DNA from 3 places in the Paenibacillus sp. LT-B23 genome. Region 2 is predicted to be linked to each of the others. Evidence: riboswitches for the same ligand, from Rfam matches in the RefSeq annotation. Region 2 holds a riboswitch; each other region holds the start of a gene.

Region 1 (7,303 bases), on a different contig from region 2:
TTGGATTCAACGTGAGCGCACGTGCAATGCCGATCCGCTGCCGCTGTCCCCCGGAAAATTCATGTGGATATTTGTAGGCCGCATCGGCGTTCAAGCCGACCTTTTCCAGCAGCGTCTGAACTTTTCGGCGTTCCTCCTCACTACTCAGCCTTTCGAAATTCCGCAACGGCTCAGCGATGACATCCAGCACACGCTTACGCGGATTGAGCGAGGAATACGGGTCCTGAAAGATCATCTGAATGTCTCTCCGCAGCGGATGGAGGTTGTTACGGCTCAGGGCCGCAAGGTCCTTTCCTTTAAAAAGAATCTGTCCACTCGTCAGCTTATTTAGACCGATGATCGTCCTTCCTGTAGTCGTTTTTCCGCAGCCGGATTCTCCAACCAGCCCGTACGTCTGACCCGCCTCAATGCTGATGGACACACCATCCACCGCTTTTACCTGATCGACCACACGCTGGAAGAAACCACCGCGCACCGGATAATGGACTCTCAGATCATTTAGCTCCAGCAGTGCCATGAGCAGCTTCCCCCTTTGCCTCGTCTTCAAAATGAAAATGCTGATAACATGTACAGCGGACCCAATGCCCGGGAGAAACCTCACTTAAAAGGGGATGATCCTCATGCGTTTCATGCTGAATCCAGGGGATACGTGGAGCAAAGCGGCAGCTATTGCGGGGAATATCCTGCAAGGAAGGGACGATTCCTCCGATGACGTGCAACGGTTCTCCCTTGGTATGCGATCCCGGCATGGATGCGAGCAAAGAACGCGTATACGGATGCTGGGGCTGTCGGAACAATTCAAAAACATTGGCGCTTTCCACGATTTCTCCGGCATACATGACCACCACGCGGTCCGCCACCTCTGCTACAACGCCAAGATCGTGCGTAATCAGGATAATGCCGCTTCCAGTCTCCTGTTGAAGCTGCTTGAGCAAGTCGAGAATTTGAGATTGAATGGTTACATCAAGCGCTGTAGTCGGCTCGTCTGCAATAATGAGGGAAGGACGACAAGCGATGGCAATCGCAATCATCACACGCTGCCGCATCCCCCCTGACAGCTCATGCGGATACTGGTCGTATACACGTACGGGATTCGGAATATCCACACTCTCCAGCAATTCCAGCACACGTGCCTTTTTCTGCTTCGTAGAGAGGGTCGTATGATAATCGAGGTTTTCCTCAATTTGCTTACCAATGCTCATTAGCGGATTCAGTGCTGTCAGCGGGTCCTGAAAAATCATGCCGATGCCTGCTCCGCGGATTTTGTTCATTTGCCCTGTGGAGAGACGATTCAGATCCGTGCCTTTAAAAAGAATCTGTCCCTCCACGCGGGTACGCTCCAGATCATGCAGTTGTGCTATCGAAAGCGCCAGCGCGCTTTTGCCGCAGCCGGATTCCCCGACCACAGCCAGCACCTCATTGGGGTTGACCGTCAGATCGAGATGGTCAACTGCGGGGTAATATTGATCCTTAATGCGAAAAGATACCGTTAACCCTTTGATCTCCAACACCGGCTCGATACTCAATGTGTGTGCTTCCTCCGTTCTCCATGGCCTTGTCCTGCTTATGCACGCCACGCTTGATGTTAAACCTCTCATCAACATTACATACCGATTTAGTCGGAATAATTTGAATTCATCCTATCACCAGTATATGGATATATCAATTAAGATTAGACTATCATGATCATTTAAAAAACCAATGATTCAGCAGCAGCGCGACCTTTCTGGCACAAAATGTAATGAAATAACCAACCACAGGTTAATTTTCAGCGCAAAAAAAGCCGCCTGACCCCCTTAAAGGGATCAAGCGACTGGCTGGTCCAGCTCAAATTGTACTCTCTTCGTTAGTTACGAAGCCGCTCCATAGGAGCCGGATTTGAACGTTCTTGGATCGTACCATTTGTAGCCCGCTGCCGGAGCAGCCCAAGGCTCAGGCTGCGGTTCCGTGGAAGCCGCAGGCTCCTCAAACGGTAGTAGCTGTGTTGGCTGGTCCAGCGTCAGGCCCGCCACATCGGACAGCTTCGTATAGTCCTGCTTCCATGCGAGCCATTGGACCGTCTGTACCAGGAAGGTGGAATCGTCCACTTCCTTGAATCCATCGTACGTCTTCTTCGACTGTCCGTTTTCCTCACGTACATATTTCGGCGTGGCATCCTCAACTGGCGAAGAATCTCCGATAAACGCTGCCTTGCCCTGACCTACCTTGGCTACAGCAGCATAAGGTCCTTCAGCACGACCCCCGCCGTTATAGACACCCTGGTCCACGGCATTGCCCCATTTTTTCGTGCCTGTAGGGATATAAGCGATTCCTTTCGCCTTGGTCGGGTCAATAATCGCCAGTGTAGAACCAGCATGCATTGCAATCGAACGTACACCCTTCGTAATGCCAAAGGATTGATCTGCCGCTACGATATCCGTAGCGTTCACGTCACCAAGTGCATTGTAGCGGAAACGAACGCCAAAGTTCGTCGCCAGCCAGTCGGAACTGGTTAATCCCTGCATAGCTGGTGATGCAGCTTCTTCTGTAGTCATGCCTTTGGCCGGATTGGAATAGGCTCCACGGCGGTAGCCGTTCATAACCTCGGAGGAATCCCAACGGTTTTTGTTCCGGTCAGCGTTATAGTGGTCAGAAATGAAGAAGACGCTGCCTCCATTCTTCACATATTGCACCAGTGCGGCCTGCTCGGATGCCTTAAAGGCAACATTGGCTTCACCAATGATGAACACATCGTATGGACGCAGCTTGTCGTACGTTATAGCCTGCTCTCCATAGGTAAAAGGAATGGAACGGTCCAACTGGTCCACGGTAAAACCTGCATTACGCAGTCCGCCCGCAAAATCGGAAAAGGCTCCATCAATAACCCAATCTGCTGCTCCGGCTGTCTGTGCGTGCGTATTATCGAACAGCACTTTTTTGCCTTTTCCATCCGGTAATGTCGTACCGGGTTGACCCGGGGTACCAGGATCAGGTTCGCCCGGATCACCAGGATTTCCAGGCTCGCTTCCGCTTACCAGCTCCACAGCGCTTGGGCTTTTCACGCCGCCAAAATTGTTATAGGCACCGAGCGTACCCGTCACGCGAATTTTACTGCCGATCAGCTCAGGATGGCCTGACAGCCCGAATGGTCCTCTATACGCGGATGTCAGTTGTACATTTAACAGATTAGACGTATTGCGTTCACTCGCCTGATCCGCAATCAGTACGTTAAAATCGTTTGCAAACGGGGCAGAGAAATTAGCTGTTTTCGATCCGGTGGCATGTCCGACGACGTAGCCTTCTACCGTCACCGTACCTCCGCTGCTTTGACGCTGAAGCGCTTCCGCTACCGTCAACGAGCCCTCTGCCTTGACCTGGCCGAATGGAACGAAGAGTCCTACCAGCAGTGATACGATTGCCGCCAGATGCAGCATTCCTTTTAAGCGTGAACCTGTGAACCGGAAACCTTTTACCATACGTAAATGTCCCTCCCATTATTCCATAAATTAGCTTGTCCTCTATCAGATTAGCTATTAACCTTCTAATTCCTTCCTGTTTTCATCCATAATTATGTAAAATTTAATCTTTTTTATTGAGAAGGTACCTGATTCTGTAAAATTCCAACCTGTGATTGACACTGGGCATGGCATACATTACGCTTAGGAGGAATTGTTGAACGGTATACGCGAATGAAGATGACGGGAGAGCCTGTCCGGGAATCACATCCGGCAGCACCGAAGGAGCAAGACGTCAGCACCCGGCTGGCGGATAATCTCTCAGGTCCATGTATCGTCATCTGACGCAACTCTGGAGAGAGCGCAAGCCACCCAAGGGGTAAGGCGGTATACACCGCACGAAACTCTCAGGTAACGAGGACAGAGATAAGGGAAATTTCCTTATCCTGTCCTTTTTTGTGCTTACATGCTGCGTCAGCATTAGAAACCGTCACACCCGTGCAAAAGCGCGGCAGCACCATATACTATGGTATTCAAACATACAGGGGGCCACACCATGCGTTTCAAAGATGTATTTTCCATTATCGGTCCGGCTATGACCGGACCCTCCAGCTCACATACCGCTGGCGCGGTGCGGCTCGCACGTGTTGCCAGGCACTGGCTCGGTGCGCAACCTGACCGTGCCCGCCTGACGCTGTACGGCTCATTTGCCGATACGTACAAGGGACACGGCACAGACCTGGCACTCATTGCCGGACTGCTGAATTACGATACAGACGACTACCGGATTCCGGATGCGGAGCAATGTGCAGAGCAGGCCGGGATGGAAGTAGAGTTCGCTGTCAGCGGACTGCCCGCCCCCCATCCGAACACGGTCCGCTTCGAGCTATGGAAAGGTGAAGACCAGCGCACGCTGCTAGGCTCCTCCATCGGCGGCGGAAACATTCATGTCCAGCAGCTTAACGAGTTCCGGGTCAATCTGACTGGAGAGCTGCCTACGCTGGTGCTTCTTCACTCGGATAAGCCCGGAACATTGGGCGCGGTGACTTCGGCGCTGGGTGCGGCTGACATTAACATTGCCTACATGCACGTGGATCGCAAAGGCCGGGATGGCGAAGCGCTCACTGCTATTGAAACCGATAGCCCCGCTTCTGCTGAATTAATTGCCGAACTGCGGGCTTTGCCTCATATGTATGAAATCAAAATGATTAATTTGAAAAAAGGAGCTGAATCCGATGCGGTTTAGCCATCTGCATGAATTAGGTGCCTTGTGCGCCGAGGAATCCACTACGATTGGTCGCCTGATGATCAAGGAACAGGTACAAGAGACGAACACACCGGAGGAAGAAATCTTCCGCCAAATGTCTGATTATTATAAAGTCATGAAGGAAGCCGTTCATCGCGGGCAAACACAGGACACTGTATCCCGCAGCGGATTGACGGGCGGCGACGGCAAACGCCTGGCGGAATATTTGCGTGCAGGGGAAACCTGCTCTGGCGATGCCTCGGCACTCGCCATGGCGTACGCCCTCTCCGTGTCGGAGGTCAATGCGTCCATGGGTCGCATTGTTGCCACGCCTACCGCGGGTTCATGCGGGGTCATCCCCGGCGTGTTCATCAGCGCGCAGGAGCGGTTCGGCTGGGATGACGAGCATATGGTGCGCGGACTGTTCGCCGCTGGGGCGATTGGCTACGTCATCGCCAACAATTCCTTCATCTCCGGTGCGGAGGGAGGCTGTCAGGCCGAGATTGGCTCAGCCATCGGGATGGCCGCAGGCGCTATGGTCGAGCTGCGCGGCGGTACGCCAGAGCAGGCCATTCATGCAGTGGGCCTCGCGCTCAAGAACACGCTCGGCCTGATTTGCGACCCCGTCGCCGGGCTCGTGGAGATTCCGTGCATCGTGCGCAACGGGCTGGGAGCCGTGACCGCGCTTGCCGCTGCGGATATGGCTCTGGCGGGTGTGCGCAGCGCCATCCCGTCTGACGAAGTCATCGACGTGATGCTCGAAGTCGGCAGCGCGATGCCATCCAAGCACCGCGAAACCGCCAAAGGCGGCCTGGCCCAAACGCCGACCGGCAAGCGTCTGACGGAGTCGCTTACGCGCAACATACCAGCCAAGAAGGATAAGTCATAGCTTCTAAGCGGTAAACCTCCTCCCGCATGTAGATCGGGAGAGAAGCTGCCGTCTGGCCAGCCACATGAAGGTGAAAAGGTTGCTCGACACTTCCATTTTATCAAAGAACGGTTTTTTTATGATTTTAGAAGGATTACAGAAGCTTTTTTCGCTTAAAGCAGCGGAGAGGACGGAACGATTGTGGAAAAGCGGAAGCGGTCGCCTTTGTGCCCGGATTTTCACCGCTAAGGGGAATAGAAAAAATCTGGTCACAACAGCGATTGGAACAACGGTCCGTTCGCGAAGCGTCCATCTGAGTGCCAACGAATATCCTTCTCTAAAGCAAAGGAGCGCCCCATTGCCATTTCCATGGCTTTTGGGACACCCCTTTTTTCTTACTGAACGTTCACCTGTACCTTCGTCGTTTTACCTGCATATTTCACCGTAATGACAGCTTTACCTTTACCCTGTGCCTTAATGCTGCCGTCTTTAACTGTAGCAACAATAATTCGGGATGAGGACCAGACAGCCGGCTTGGATACATCCTTCTCCGACTCATCCTTATACGTAGCTGTAGCCGTAACTTTAGCTACCTGTCCTACTTTCAAATTCAGCGAGACTTCGTCAGTTTGCAAATATTTAAGCGTATCGACATCCACCGGTACGGTGATATATTTCCCGCCGAACTTCGCTTGAATATTGGTTTTACCGTAGCTTACTGCGGTAACCTGGCCCTTTTTGACCGTAGCTACCTTATAATTGAGCGTTTTCCATTCAGCTTGGGCCGTAACGTCTTTTTCTTTGCCATCACTGGATTTGACCACAATTGCGATGGTTTTTTGATCTCCGGATTTAAGCGATAACGCGATAGCATCCGCCTCAATATGTTGCGCCACATCCACTTCTACTGTAAATGTAATGCTTTGCTTGCCATAAGAAGCTGTAACAGTAGCCTTACCACTGCCATTCGCTTTGATCAAGCCCTCGCTAACCTCGACCACTTTCACATTGCTGGTAGTCCAGGTGGCATCCTTGGTTACATCTGTTTTTGTACCGCCACTCTTGACGCCTGTTACTTTCAACTGCTTCGTTTCCTGGGCACCAAGCGCAATCACGCGTGTGTCTGTTTCCAAACGGTCTACGAGACCGACTTGTACATTAATGGTCAGCTTTTTGCCATTATAAGTGGCTGTAACAACCGCCTTCCCCGCTGCTTTACCTGTAATTGTACCTTTGGATACCGAAGCAACATCTTCCGCACTTGAAGTCCATTCTGCATCCTGTGTAACATCTTCCTTACGACCATCTGCATAGGTAGCAGTCAGAGTCGCAACATAGTCCTCATTAATATCAATCGTTGCCGTTTTGGAGGACAATGCCAGATCACCAGGCACATTCACAGATACCGTCGCTGTGACTGTTTTGCCGCCATAAGAAGCAGTGATCGTAGCCTCACCTGTTTTATAGCCCGTTACCTCACCCTTACTGACAAAAGCAATATCTTCATTGCTGGATTTCCATTCTGCCTTATCCGTGATATCTTCTTCCGTACCTGTTACGTACGTCGCGGTTAGCTTGAGCTTCTTGGATTCCTTGGCATTCAGGCTCAGCTTGTCCTCGCTCAAATCCAGATATCTGGACGTTTCCACGTCTGCCTTAATCGAAACCGTCTTATCGCCATACTTCGCGGTCACCGTAGCCGAACCCGCTCCAATCGCCATAATCGTTCCTTTGGTCACCGTCGCAATTTTTTCG
Region 2 (7,303 bases):
GAAAACCCACAATAAGTGGTTTCAGTCCCTCAGTAAAGGAGTTGGCACCGAATGACTGCAAAGCAAGAACAAAGATGAAAGTACCTATCATTTCACTAAGCACGTTGGCGAACGGATGATCCATAGCCGGTCCTGTAGCAAATACACTGAGTTTGGTTGCTGTGTCCTCCGTCTCTTTCCAGTGGGGTAAATAATGCAGAACCACGATCACGGCACCCGCCATGGCCCCAAGAAGCTGTGCTGTAATATAGCCCGGAACATCCCTCCACGGAAAAGCTCCCTGAAATGCAAGCGCCAGCGTCACCGCCGGATTCAAATGTGCTCCGCTGATCTGGCCAACCGCATATACCGCAACGGCGACCGCGAGCCCCCATCCGAATCCGATCACAATCCAGCCAGAGCCGTGGGCAAATGATTTTTTCAGGGACACCCCTGCGCACACTCCGCCACCTAGAGCAATAAGGATCATTGTCCCTACGAATTCGGCTGCGTATGGCGACATACAACCTACCTCCTCAATAGATCAACCGATTTTTAATCGCTTTCACCGCGCACAAAAAAAGAAAAGCCATCACAAACCGCCCCCTGTGCTCTTGCATGGGATGTCTGCGTGGCTCTCTTGTCTCCGTCACGATTATTAACTTAAATTTGATATTATATAAGCTTGTAAGCGATGTCAACTGCGGATTTACGTTTTCTTATGTACTAAAATAATCGTTGACCGTGTCAGATTTCCCGATTTATGATGTAAAAAATGGGCAACCCAGTTTTTGGGTATATGACCAAACTCATAGTTATGAGCTAGAAAGCGAAAGGAAAGAGATCCGCTTTGCGGTTCTTTTTTGTTGTCCAGTAAGAATTTCAGGATGGTACGACGCTTCCAAACTCGACGAAGAAGGGAAGAATGTTATGCTGAAATTTCTGCAAAAAATCGGCAAGTCGTTAATGCTTCCAGTAGCCACACTACCCGCCGCAGGGATTTTACAAGGATTGGCTCTGATTAACTATGAAACGGATATACCACTTGGTTCCGCAGTGGGCGGATTTCTGAATCATTATGTCACTCCTTTTCTGAACGAGGGGGCGGGTGCTGTCTTCGGCAATCTGGCGTTAATTTTCGCCATCGGTGTTGCTATTGGCCTGGCCGGGGATGCTGTAGCCGCACTATCAGCAGTCATTGCCTACATGGTGCTGACCCGCATTTTGGCGGCAGTACCGGGCATATTTGCATATATCCCGGATGACGTCAAACTGGACATGGGGGTATTGGGTGGTATTTTTATCGGCGGATGGTCTGCTTTTCTGTTCAAAAAATATCACAGCATCCAGCTTCCAGATTGGCTCGGTTTCTTCTCGGGCAAACGTTTCGTCCCTATGATCACGGCCTTCACGACCATGATTCTGGCCATTCTGCTCGGTATGATTTGGAGTCCAATACAAGACGGGATTGCAGCCTTCGGCAACTGGATTGTCGGCTTTGGCGGAATCGGGTCGATGGTATTCATGATCGCTAATCGGCTGCTGATTCCGCTCGGTTTGCATCATGTATTGAACGCTATCGCGTGGTTTCAAATCGGTGACTACACCAATGCGGCAGGCGAGGTCGTTCACGGTGACCTGACGCGTTTCTTCGCAGGCGATAAATCGGCAGGAATGTTTATGTCCGGCTTCTTCCCCATTATGATGTTCGCTCTGCCTGCGGCTGCCCTCGCCTTTATTCATACGGCCAAACCGGAAAAACGTAAAGCGGTCGCTTCCATCTTCATCGGTTCAGCGCTGGCATCGTTCCTGACCGGAATTACCGAGCCCCTCGAATTTTCCTTTATGTTCGTAGCACCGTTGCTTTACGGCATCCATGCACTGCTTACAGGTCTGAGTGGCCTGATCATGTACCTACTGGATGTCAAACTCGGCTTTTCTTTTTCAGCAGGACTCATTGACTATCTGGTCAATATGAAGCTCTCCACCCACCCATGGCGAATGATCCTGGTCGGGCTTGCTTTTGCCGTCATATATTACTTCCTGTTCCGATTCATCATTCTCAAATTCAACCTAAAAACCCCTGGGCGTGAAGACGATGCAGAAGACAGCCTCATGCCTGACACTAACGAACCCAAACCCAATGATAAGGCGGGTGCCACATCCAACAGTCAGTCCAGTCATGCAGGCAAGGTGCTGGCCTATCTCGGCGGTTCGGACAATATCCAAAGCATCGATGCGTGTATCACACGGCTGCGTCTCGTCGTCAAAGACGACAAAGCGGTTAACGACCAAGCTCTCAAGCAGCTCGGAGCGTCGGGAGTCATCAGGCTTGGCAGCGGTACGGTACAGGTTATTTTCGGTACGCGATCCGAAATTCTGAAAGATGAAATACAACGGTTGATGTAGTAAGTTCAGGTTCGATAAGCTCTTGAATTTCTCCGCCGCTTCTTTACACAAAAAGGGTATCTCTTCAATCATCGAGATACCCTTTATGATTGCCGTCAATCTGCCAATAACTTAGATACACCTAAATTATAGTGTCATATACACGATGTTACATGTATTGTTTATTTTTAAGCACTTATCTTAGCGATTGGTGCTGTGCGCTCCTTTCTGTCTCAGAAATACCCCCTCAGCCCACACCTTTAACTGCGCAAAAGCAAAGACGACGCTGAAGGAACATGCTACAGTCGATAGATAAACCAAGAGTAGCCCCACGAAGAAAGGAAGCTGGCCTATCAAGTCACCAAACAAGCGCAGCACGATGACCAGAATGAACACATTCGCTGTAAAGGCTCGATACTCGTAAGTAGATAACCATTTGTAATAGGGAAGTGAACGGGAATTCACGCTAATCAGATGCCTTGCGACGGCTTCAGATAAATCAGATTTCCGAAGGACATATCCTCAAATCCAAAACCGAAAAATTCGTGATTTGTCCAAATGAGAATAAGCAGCATTACCGGAATGAGTATGAACTGAATCCTGCGAAGCACTCCGTCGAACTGTTTCTTATATACCCAAGCGATTCCACCTAGTAAAGCATAAATAAAATAACTAACGAAAAAGCGGTCAAGGTAACGCAGACTAATCGCATATGCTCCTTGGAATACGAAGGTATCGTACATCCATAGCCACTCTCCGAAGATCACGAAGCTCACAATAAGCAGCGGAATGAACCGCTTAGGCTTAGCCAGATATTTGTAGCAGATGAAAATAAGGACTGGCATCAGCAATTGAAATTGCAACATCATCACCGTATACCAAAACTGTGATGATGCATTACCAAGCACAAATGACTCGATGAGTGTCCAGGAAATTGGAATGTGGCGCTCCCTATTCTACATCCTGCGTTCGCATTTCTCGGCGCATTCACCTTCATAGGAGCATCGAATGATTATTTATGGCCGTTAATCGTATTAACCGATGAGCGCAAATTTACGCTCCAAATTACGCTGTCCCAGTTAAACGGTATTTACCAAAGATTAGATTTACTGAGCCAGCTTTATCCTGCTCTATAATGCAAAAAGGGAGTGTTCTCCCAGCCTGTAATGCTGAGGGACACTCCCTTTCGTTATCCTGGCAAATGATCTTGCAGATTCAATATTCTTAAATTCGGATATATCGGACTTTACGAGCTGACTGTTTGTCCTTTTTCTTCTATGTCTATGGCTGCTCCTGCACTGGCACCTGCGAGTATTCCCTTTTTCTTGTTGGGATACAGGGAATCCATATAGGTACGGGTTTCTGCTACTACAATTCCCGACAAGCCAAGCAGTGCAATCAAGTTCGGGAAGGCCATCATTGCGTTAAAAATATCTGCCAGTAACCAGATCGCATCCAGCTTAATAAACGCGCCTCCGGCAACCAGCGCAATGAACAGATAACGGTACGGTTTAATCCATTTGACACCCAGCAAATATTCAACACAGCGTTCTCCGTAGTAGTTCCAGCCAAGCATCGTGGTGAACGCGAACATAATCAGAATGATTGTGAGCAGTTCTGCACCAAGCGGGAATGCGCTGGAGAAAGCTTGCTGCGTCATCAAGCCCGCATCGGTAGGACCGCTCCATACTCCGCTAACCAGCAGCGTTAGCCCGGTCATCACACAAATAATCATCGTATCTATAAACACACCTGTCATGGAAATCAACCCCTGCTCCGCAGGCCATTTGGTTTTGGCGGCTGCGGCTGCAATCGGTGCGCTTCCCAATCCGGCCTCATTGGCAAAAATCCCTCTGGCTACCCCGCTGCGCATCGCCAGCATAATCGTAGCCCCGGCAAATCCACCCGTCGCAGACGTCGTGGAAAATGCCGAATGCAGCACAAGTGCGAGTGCGGCAGGAATCTGATCGGCGAACCGAATCAGTACGATCATACAGATCAACACGTACAAGCCTGTTTTGAAAGGGACCACTTTGGTCGATACCTTGGCAATGCTCTTGAGTCCTCCAATGGTAACGAGTCCCGTAAGGGTAGCAATAATCAATGCCGTTACAATTGGCGGAACACCGAAGCTGTTTTCGGTTGAGGATACAATCGCTTTGACCTGAGGAAATGTTCCAATCCCGAACAGCGCTACCAGCATCCCGGAAAAAGCAAACAGCATCGCCAACGGTTTAAAGCGGCGTCCAAGCCCTTTTTCAATATAATACATCGGGCCGCCGGAAAATTGTCCATTCCGATCCTTCACCCGGTATTTTACTGCAAGCACACCTTCTGCATATTTCGTCGCCATCCCGAAAAAGGCTGCAACAACCATCCAGAACAGAGCACCCGGTCCGCCCAGTTTTATCGCTGTCGCGACGCCGACAATACTTCCTGTACCTACTGTAGCCGCCAGCGCCGTACTCAGGGCCGCAAAGCTGCTGACATCCCCGCTACCTTCATTTGGGGCCTTGCCGATCAGCTTGATCGCCAGAGGCAGGCGGAAAACCTGCAACATTTTCAAACGTATGGTCAGCCACAGACCTGTTCCCATGACGAGAATGATCAGAGGGGCACCCCATATCCAACTGCTAATTGTCTCTAACACATGTACCAAATTCATTTCAACCCGCTCCTCCAGCATATTAAAAAACAAAAAAGAGTCAAATCCGCTGATTCGACTCCTGGAGAGGTTAAAGGCACGAAAAAATACAACCATCTTGTGCAGGATTCAGCCACTAACAGCTCATAAAAAAGCCTAGGGCATACCCTGTCACAGGTTATTCGCGTCTCTGTCCTTTTGCCTGAGAGTTTAAGCAGATGATATCTGCGGTGCACCTTCGGCGCCCAATTAAGGGTCTCTCCAGAGTTCTGTCCGTTTACGGTCCCGCTTGTTGCTGTTATCAGCCCAAGCACCTGAGAGTTTTGCCCCTTCGGTCGGAACTTACGTTCCATCTCCCGCAAACATCAACCAGACATATGAAATTGTTTTTTATTATACAGAAAACTTTCAGCTTTTTACAAGTGAAAAATTTGTGAAGTCGTTTGGTTATCTTAAGATGAGCCTATAAAATAAAGGCGGGCGCAGCCAAATTCATCCTCATGATGTTCTCTGCTGCACCCGCCCCCAGGCCATATTGGGTTATATTCAGTTAGCTTGAATTACAGTTCTTCGCCGTTAGTGGCAATTACATTTTTGTACCAGTCAAAAGAATCCTTCTTGGATCGCTTCAGTGTTCCATTACCGTCATCATCCAGATCAACATAAATAAACCCGTAACGCTTGGACATTTCGGAAGTCGACATACTCACAAGGTCGATAGGTCCCCAGCTAGTGTAACCAATCAGATCCACACCGTCCGCAATCGCTTCCTTCATTTGTGCGATATGCTGGCGCAAATAATCAATGCGATACGTGTCGTGAATGGAGCCGTCTTCTTCCACCTTGTCATATGCACCTAAGCCGTTTTCCACGATGAACAGCGGCTTTTGATAGCGGTCATATAATGTGTTCAGCGTAACACGCAGGCCGATCGGATCAATCTGCCAGCCCCAGTCAGAGGATTGTAAATACGGATTTTTCACGCCGCCAATCAGGTTCCCCGCTGCCTTCTCGCCTTCCGGTCCTGCAGAGACGGTCAAGGTCATGTAATAGCTGAATGAGATGTAATCGACCGTGTTGTTTTTCAGAATTTCGGCATCGCCGGGTTCTGTGTGCAAAACAATATTATTTTCTTCAAAATAACGGTTCATATAATTTGAATATTCCCCACGGGCATGTACATCCGTAAAGAACAGATTCATCTGGTTTTCATGCTGACTTTTCAGCACGTCCTCCGGGTTACACGTATGTGCATAGCTTTCCATACGAGCCAGCATACAGCCGATTTGAGAGCCCGGAATAATCTCATGGCCTCGTTTTGTCGCCAATGCGCTCGCCACAAACTGGTGATGCAGGGCTTGATAGATCGCTTGTTGCTTGTTATCTACACGGTCAATGACCACACCGCCACCTGTGAACGGACTCATCGTCATCACGTTGATCTCATTAAAAGTCAGCCAGTATTTCACTTTATCTTTATAACGTGTAAATACCGTCTCTGCATAATTTACGTAGTGCTGTATGACTTCGCGACCCAACCAGCCATTATATTTATGTGTCAGACCTAGCGGTGTTTCATAGTGGGACAATGTCACAAGCGGTTCAATGTTATACTTGCGCAGTTCATCGAATACATTGTCATAAAATTGCAGGCCGGCTTCATTCGGCTGTGCATCATCGCCATTCGGGAAAATACGGGACCAGTTAATCGACATACGAAACACTTTAAATCCCATTTCCGCAAACAAAGCGATATCCTCTTTATAATGATGAAAGAAATCTACGCCTTCACGTTTTGGAAAACGCGCGTTTACCTTACCTGCCAAGACATCTTCAAGCCGCTGGGACGAAATGTCCATAGCATGATCGTTTGTTCGTTGATCCTTGGGAATATAAGCTATCACATCCGCACTGGACAGTCCTTTTCCATCTACGTCAAAAGCGCCTTCCAATTGGTTGGCTGCGGTTGCCCCGCCCCACAGGAAATTCTTCGGAAATCCTTTTACAGTCTTGGTCATAATATAAACATCTCTTTTCTTAGTTTATATGTTAATACTTGTGGAGCATTCCCGTCAGGTGTTGCAATGGAAATCCCCCGCTTGCTGTGTTCACAACATTAACGTTTCAGGCTTTGTCCGTTCGTGCTGATGACTTCTTTGTACCAATGGAACGATTTTTTGCGGTATCTTTCCAGTGTGCCTGAACCATCATCATGACGGTCTACGTAAATGAAGCCATAGCGTTTTTTCAGTTCAGCGGTAGATGCGCTCACCAGGTCAATACAGCCCCATG
Region 3 (7,303 bases), on a different contig from region 2:
ATGGAGGTATCAGGGATAACCTGACTCCCTTGGCTCTCTCTCTCCATGAGCTGTGCAGCAATGGCAGTAGGCTCTGTGACGTTTCCCCGCCCCGCCTCCAGCATGCAGATAGCCTGTACGGTAGCCCGTATATCCATCCCCTGATTTTCCAGCGGATACACTTGAAATTGCTGCACAATGTGTACAATTTCCTCGAGACTTTTCCGCAGCCCAGTGAGCCACTCCATGCCCTGACCGGGCTGAACGGCCTGTTCCTGCTGCTGATTATGGGGATGCTTGAGTGTAATATGCTGGATAAAATGACGCAGGCGGTCACTCTCCTCCTGCGTCAGCAACGGGCTGATCTTGAGGTAACGATCCGGTTCAAGCGGTAGCTCCACCGTCGAAATGATCAGATCATAATCCTCTTTCGGAATCCGCGCTGCCTCGTACCATGAGGCCCTATCCACGATTTTGATCTGTGGCAGCTCCTTGGCGAGCCTTGTAGCCAGCAGCCTGGATGATCCAATGCCGCTCGTGCAGACGACGATGGCACGCACCTCCCGCCGCAATTGCCGTAGCCGCTCCAGCGAAGCGCCGAAATGCATGACGAGAAATCCGATTTCTTCATCCGGCACTTCCATTTCTGTCATGTCCGCCGCAGCCTTCTTCACCGAGTCGAACAAGCTGCCGTAATCCTTGCGGATTTGCTGAAGCAGGGGATTACGGATGGATCTGCCTTCCTTCAGACGTTTGAGTACCGGAGCCATATGTGCAATCAGTCCTTCACGCAGAACCCGATCCTCTGCCAATGGCGTGCCTGTCTCTTCCTCCACGCGACGAATCAACTCATGAACCGACTCCAACAGTACGAGATCATCCAACGGCAGTAGCCGGGTAGAATGATCCTCGGCATCACGAAACAGCATTCTGAAATAAGATCGTTCCGGCTCCGGAAATTCAATATCCAGCGCCTCTGACAACTCTGTGCATATGCGTTCCACCATAGCTGTACGCAGCACGACATTCTCATCCGAATCCGTTTTCGAATACGAGAGACGATGATCCACAACGTATCCGAGTCGCAAACGTGCCAACGAAACGCAAATTTGAATCAGCAGCTCCATATATTTGCTTTCCACCATGTTTTCCAGCCATTTCTCATGGGGCTGCCAGAGGGCATTTTCCACGGTCAGCAGGTTCTCTCTGCCAATCATCTCCAGCAGCTTATCGGCGACACGCGTTAAGGGGCGGGGTTCTTCTCGGCTGGAAAACAGATCCGATTCGTCCAAATTTTCGAGAGCCAGCTCGGAAATCGCCCGTCTTTTGTCTGTCTCCCTGCCTGTAATCTCGACGCCGTACCCGCGTCTGCGCACAAGCACGAGTCCCCGTTCCCCGATCCAGTCTTGCAATTCGTCCAGATCATGACTGACAGTAGTTACCGTAACCTTCAAATCAGAAGCCAGCGCCAGCAGCTTGATCGGCTCCTGTGTATCCAGCAGCATACAGAGAACCACGATCTTTCTTTCCTCAGCCGAATATTCGTCCGACTTCGTATGCATCAATTGCTCCCGCAGACATACAAGCTGATCTGAGTCGGCATCCACATAGATTCCAATCCCTGATTTTTTCTCCAGCTTTACCTCATGAGCCGCTAACCAATGCTCGACTGCACTGAGTTCCCGGTGAACTGTCCTTGTGCTGACATTGATCTTCTCGGCAATTTCCCCGGCAGTTACCTCTTTGGACTGCTCCAGAAGATATTCCACGATGTCACGTTGTCGTTTCGTAATATTCATAAGCGCATACCGTTCCTTCCCAAGCTCATCCCCTCCGCAGAACATACCTACTGCACACAGGCGGCCTGACTACTACGGTGGATTAAGAATCGGATTTCAGACGTTCCACCAGCGCTTCGTATTCAGGGCTCTTCAGGAAATTGTCAATGGAAATGTGCTCGGCATTCGGAGCTACCGTTTTAGCCCGGTCTGTCAACGTTTTTTGCGTAATGACAATATCTGCATCCTGCGGAATCTCACTGATTGCCGTGTTCGTTACTGTAACGTCCACACCCGCCTGCTTCATTTTTTTGCGTAAAATCGAGGCGCCCATAGCGCTTGAGCCCATACCTGCATCACAGGAAAAGACGATCTTGTTCACATCTGATTTATCCTTGACCGTTTGAACTTCGGCAATCTCCGCAGCACGATCAGCTTCGCGGTTATCTTCCGTTACAGTAGCGTTTTCGCTTGCACCCTTGCTTTGAGTTTTCATATCCTTCATGCGGGATGCCGCTTCCTCAAGATCCTCTTCTTTTTGCTTACCTGTCTTGAGTAACACAGCAGCAACAGCAAACGATACGACCGCAGCAGCGATCACACCGCTCAGCATTGGCAAATATCCACCTTTTGGCGTCATCAGGAAATAAGCAATGATACTGCCCGGTGAAGGAGCTGCAACCAGTCCGGCACCTGTCAGCATGAAACAGAACGTTCCCACCATGCCCCCTGCTATAGCAGCAAGAATCAGAATCGGCTTCATCAAAATATAAGGGAAATAAATTTCATGAATCCCGCCGAAAAAGTGAATGATGACCGCACCGGGAGCCGACGACTTCGCAGAACCTTTACCAAACAGGCAGTAAGCCAGCAAAATACCGAGCCCCGGTCCAGGGTTGGATTCCAGCATGAACAAAACGGATTTGCCTGTTCTTGAAGCTTCCTCCAGCGCAATCGGACTCAATACTCCGTGGTTCAGCGCGTTGTTTAAAAACAATACTTTTCCGGGCTCAATAATGAGATTGACGAGCGGCAACAGCCCTGCGTTCACGAGGAACTGTACCCCTGCTGACAACACTTGACTGATGATTTGTACTACCGGGCCGATTGCCACATGGGCAAGCAACGCTAAAATCGCCCCGATAATCCCTGCCGAGAAGTTATTGACCAGCATTTCAAAGCCTGATTTAACTTTGCCGTCAATCGCTTTGTCGAATTTCTTCAATATCCATGCAGCTAGCGGACCAGCTACCATCGCGCCGAGGAACATCGGAATGTCCGACCCGACAATGACACCCATCGTCATAATGGCCCCGATCACACCTCCGCGCTGTCCGTGAATCATTGTGCCACCCGTATAACCGATCAGCAGCGGCAGCAAATAATTTTTCATCGGATCAACCAGTTGTGCAAACCCCTCATTTGGGAACCATCCGGTCGGAATAAAGAGTGCCGTGATCAATCCCCACGCGATAAAGGCCCCCATATTGGGCATAACCATACCACTGAGAAAACGACCAAAACGCTGTACGGCAACGCGCGCTCCTCCGTTTGAACTGGACTTTGTGTCCACTGTGCTCATATTCATATCCTCCTTATAGGTCAGCATTTTGCATCATTCGATTCCCAACGCTCGAAAGTACAATAGATAGACGAACTAAACCGTTTCGATCTATCTATTGCTAATTTGAAATCGCTCTTGGGATTGCTGCAAAATACTCAGGTAATAAGCATCACTACCTTTTCTTAAAATTCATACTAAATGACAACGCTATCTTCATCAACGAAATGAAAACGTACTTTCGTCATGAACGTTGATGACAACATTTAAATTTAAGATAAACAGGCGCGAAATCATTCTGCATAATTCCTCTTAATATGGCCTGTAACACGAGTATTTAGTCGAAAAACCATCCTGTCATCGGTACAATTTATGTATGAGGTCTATCCTCTAAACAAGAGAAAAGAACGTAATTACGTTTGTAAAAAAAGACAGCAAAAATAGCCGCTATGCCAATTCATCGCGACTATTTTTATACAAAATCGAGCGGACAAACGCCGCCCTTATTCAATTATCCAATCTACATTGCCCCATTATTACTCATTGGCAGTCAACTGCTCGTACTGATCCGCAGACAGCAGCTTGCTTAATGCTTCCTCTACATCTCCTCCAAGCTCCACTTCGATCATCCAGCCTTTTTGGTAGGGCGATTCGTTTACCAGCTCAGGTGTAATTTCCAGCGCTTCATTCACCTTCAACACCGTTCCCGTTACTGGAGCGAACAGGTCGGATACTGTCTTTACCGATTCAATAGTACCAATCTCCGCCCCCTGCTCAATCGCTGCTCCCTCTCCAGGCAGCTCCACAAAAACGATATCGCCCAGTTGATGCTGTGCAAAGTCCGTAATACCGATTCGTACCGTTCCATCCTCTGTGCGCTGAACCCATTCATGTTCTTCCGTGTACCACAATTGCTGCTTCACTTCACTCATCCTGCTCCGCCTCGCTTTCATATGGATTACATCGTTTCGCCTACCCATCTATGACAGGTTAAGATTATGACAACTAGAACTATGATGTCAATAATACTAACAAAAATATTTCACATTACTCCATATATCTTTCTAACTAAAAATACGACAGATTATAACAAACGCTTACATATCCTTATTTATGAATAAAATGTTTTTAATAATGTTTTTCATGACATTTTTGTTGACATTTCGAATAAATTTGCGTATTAATGGGTTATAACAAGTGCTTTTGGAAACACCTAATAATTGTAAACGCGGATGAACGTGGAGGGAGAGACTGCCAACACTCGCATCGCTGTTGCCACCTGTAAAACAAGGCAGCAAGCGAGTCGGATCAAGCTGTAACCAACCGGCAGCACCGGATGACGTATAGCTGATCCAAGGGTAGCGCCGAAGGAGTAAACCTGCACCGCAGGTGAATCTCTCAGGCAAAAGGACCTCTGCCGGACGCATCTCTGGAGAGCATTCGCCATACAGGCGGATCACCCAAGGGGAAACCTGGTACGCACCGGGGTAACTCTCAGGTATCAAGGACAGAGCTGAAAAAAAGTGTGTGGACTGCCGTCCATACGTTTTTTTCGGCCTGTCTTTTTGTTTAGCCGATCACACCGGATAGGAGTGGAAAAATGACTAACTTGCGAAAAACGCCGCTGCATTCATCCTACAGCACACTGTCGGGGGTTCGTTGCATTGATTTTGGCGGCTGGGAGCTGCCTGTACAGTTCAGTGGCATTCAAAAGGAACATGAGGCCGTCCGGCAACGTGCAGGATTATTCGATGTATCGCATATGGGTGAATTCTTGGTCGAGGGCCAGGAAGCCGAAGCATTTCTGCAACAGGTGACGACGAACGATGTCAGTCAGTTGGAGCCAGGTCAAGCCCAATACTCGCTCCTGTGTTACCCGGATGGAGGTGTAGTAGACGACCTGCTTGTTTACTGTAAAGGGCCGGAGCGTTACATGCTCGTTGTGAATGCCTCCAACATTGACAAGGATTGGGATTGGCTGCTTCGTCATGCTCCTGCATCCGTTCATCTGGAAAACGTATCAGATGCGGTAGCACTGCTGGCATTGCAAGGACCTGAAGCTGCTCGTATTGCCGCAGCAATGACAGACACGGACATTACGAAGCTGGCATCCTTCCGATTCAATGAGGATGTGCAATTGTTCGGGGCAAAAGCACTCGTCTCCCGCACCGGTTACACGGGGGAAGATGGTTTTGAATTTTATGTGCCCGCAGCGGATGCACCGGCAGTGTGGGACGGATTGCTTCGCATCGGTGAGCCGTATGGTCTGGTTCCCGCCGGACTTGGAGCCCGGGATACGCTGCGCTTCGAGGCGCGGCTACCGCTGTACGGACAGGAGTTGTCCGCTACCATTTCGCCACTGGAAGCTGGTTTAGGCTTCTTTGTCAAGCTGAATAAGGGAGATTTTATCGGCAGAGAGGCCCTGCAACGTCAGAAAGAACAAGGTATTCCACGCAAGCTGATCGGACTGGAAATGCTTGACCGTGGCATCCCGCGTGCCCATTACCCCGTGTTCGCGGAAGGACAGCAAATTGGCGAGGTCACAACTGGAACCCAGTCGCCCACCTTAAAACGTAATCTGGGTTTGGCTCTGGTGGACAGTCGTTTTAGTTCCCTATCCACGCCGCTGGAGGTCGAGATTCGTGGCAAGCGCCTGCGCGCCGAGGTGGTAGCCACACCCTTTTATAAACGTCCACACTGATTTAAACGCTCGTCTTACTATAACTATCGTGATAAGTTACTAACCGCTGCCCAGTTGGCAATCGTTTATTAATCATTTGTTAATCATTTTACGTTTTTACGATCTTGTTGGTTGAAAGGAGCCAGACCCAATGAAACAGCATCGTTATCTTCCTATGACCGAGCAGGATCAAGCTGAAATGCTGCGCGTGGTCGGCGCATCGTCCATCGACGATTTATTCAGCGATATTCCTGAGGCGATCCGGTATAAGGGGGAGCTGCCCCTGTCTTCTCGGTTAGACGAAAGAGCCTTAACCCGCCACTTATCAGGACTGGCCGGGCAAAATGCCAATACAGACACGCACGCCAGCTTTCTCGGCGCAGGGATTTACGATCATCATATTCCGTCTGTCATCCAGCATATCACTTCGCGCTCGGAATTTTATACGGCCTACACTCCTTATCAGCCGGAGGTAAGCCAGGGCGAGCTGCAAGCCATCTTCGAATTCCAATCGTATATATGCGAATTAACAGGCATGGCTGTAGCCAATGCCAGCATGTATGATGGAGCGACTGCGCTGGCAGAAGCAGGCTCATTAGCTGCCGCTGCCACCCGCCGCAAGCAGCTTATCGTATCGCGGACCGTCCATCCGGAGTCACGTCAGGTGTTGGCCGCCTATGCACGCGGGCTGGATTTGGATGTCGTGGAGATCGACTGTGTAAACGGTATAACCGACGTGAAAGCATTAGCGGCAGCCATATCGGAACAGACGGCGGCTGTTTTGGTCCAAAGCCCTAATTTTTTCGGGGCCGTGGAAAATCTGAAGCCGATGGCTGACCTGGTCCATGCCCACAAGGGTCTTATGGTTGTCAGCGCCAATCCGCTGGCGCTGGGCTTGCTGGAAGCACCTGGTAAGCAGGGCGCGGATATTGTCGTAGGAGACGCGCAGCCGCTCGGCATCTCCTCCTCCCTCGGGGGCCCAACCTGTGGTTACTTTGCCGTTTCTCAGGCGCATATGCGCCGTATCCCCGGACGTATAGTGGGCCAGACCACAGATCGCAACGGTAAACGCGGCTTCGTGCTGACCTTACAGGCACGGGAGCAGCATATCCGCCGGGAAAAGGCCACCTCTAACATATGCTCCAATCAGGCGTTGCTCGCCTTATCCGCCTCTGTGTATTTGTCCGTCATGGGTAGACAGGGCATCGCGGAAGTAGCCGAGCTAAACTTGCACAAAAGCCGTTACGCATTGGAGCAACTACTCGGCTTGAAGGGCGTGACTGCCTCCTTTACTGCACCCACCTT

What was found. A riboswitch is a leader RNA that binds a small molecule or an ion and turns the genes downstream of it on or off. The one in region 2 is predicted to bind glycine.
Region 1: linked by a shared signal. The riboswitch ahead of sdaAB (L-serine ammonia-lyase, iron-sulfur-dependent subunit beta) and the one ahead of ACWXW9_RS17505 (alanine/glycine:cation symporter family protein) in region 2 are both predicted to bind glycine.
Region 3: linked by a shared signal. The riboswitch ahead of gcvT (glycine cleavage system aminomethyltransferase GcvT) and the one ahead of ACWXW9_RS17505 (alanine/glycine:cation symporter family protein) in region 2 are both predicted to bind glycine.

Annotation. Positions count from the first base shown of each region.
Region 1 covers NZ_JBSQBM010000009.1:18,920-26,222, reverse strand. Annotated here, with positions in the region: gene ACWXW9_RS12725 (ABC transporter ATP-binding protein) at 1-517, opposite strand, end outside; gene ACWXW9_RS12720 (ABC transporter ATP-binding protein) at 495-1,526, opposite strand; gene ACWXW9_RS12715 (DUF6359 domain-containing protein) at 1,851-3,455, opposite strand; glycine riboswitch at 3,669-3,781, shown strand; gene sdaAB (L-serine ammonia-lyase, iron-sulfur-dependent subunit beta) at 3,991-4,680, shown strand; gene sdaAA (L-serine ammonia-lyase, iron-sulfur-dependent, subunit alpha) at 4,670-5,569, shown strand; gene ACWXW9_RS12700 (Ig-like domain-containing protein) at 5,944-7,303, opposite strand, start outside.
Region 2 covers NZ_JBSQBM010000013.1:117,603-124,905, reverse strand. Annotated here, with positions in the region: gene ACWXW9_RS17530 (MIP/aquaporin family protein) at 1-502, opposite strand, end outside; gene ACWXW9_RS17525 (PTS transporter subunit EIIC) at 910-2,388, shown strand; gene ACWXW9_RS17520 (hypothetical protein) at 2,569-2,832, opposite strand; gene ACWXW9_RS17515 (hypothetical protein) at 2,838-3,236, opposite strand; partial or broken gene ACWXW9_RS17510 (carbohydrate ABC transporter permease) at 3,303-3,461, shown strand; gene ACWXW9_RS17505 (alanine/glycine:cation symporter family protein) at 3,614-5,032, opposite strand; glycine riboswitch at 5,192-5,286, opposite strand; glycine riboswitch at 5,304-5,380, opposite strand; gene ACWXW9_RS17500 (glycoside hydrolase family 1 protein) at 5,572-7,029, opposite strand; gene ACWXW9_RS17495 (glycoside hydrolase family 1 protein) at 7,128-7,303, opposite strand, start outside.
Region 3 covers NZ_JBSQBM010000007.1:159,911-167,213, reverse strand. Annotated here, with positions in the region: gene ACWXW9_RS11120 (BglG family transcription antiterminator) at 1-1,778, opposite strand, end outside; gene ACWXW9_RS11115 (PTS mannitol transporter subunit IIBC) at 1,861-3,339, opposite strand; gene gcvH (glycine cleavage system protein GcvH) at 3,855-4,250, opposite strand; glycine riboswitch at 4,551-4,742, shown strand; glycine riboswitch at 4,743-4,839, shown strand; gene gcvT (glycine cleavage system aminomethyltransferase GcvT) at 4,919-6,019, shown strand; gene gcvPA (aminomethyl-transferring glycine dehydrogenase subunit GcvPA) at 6,150-7,303, shown strand, end outside.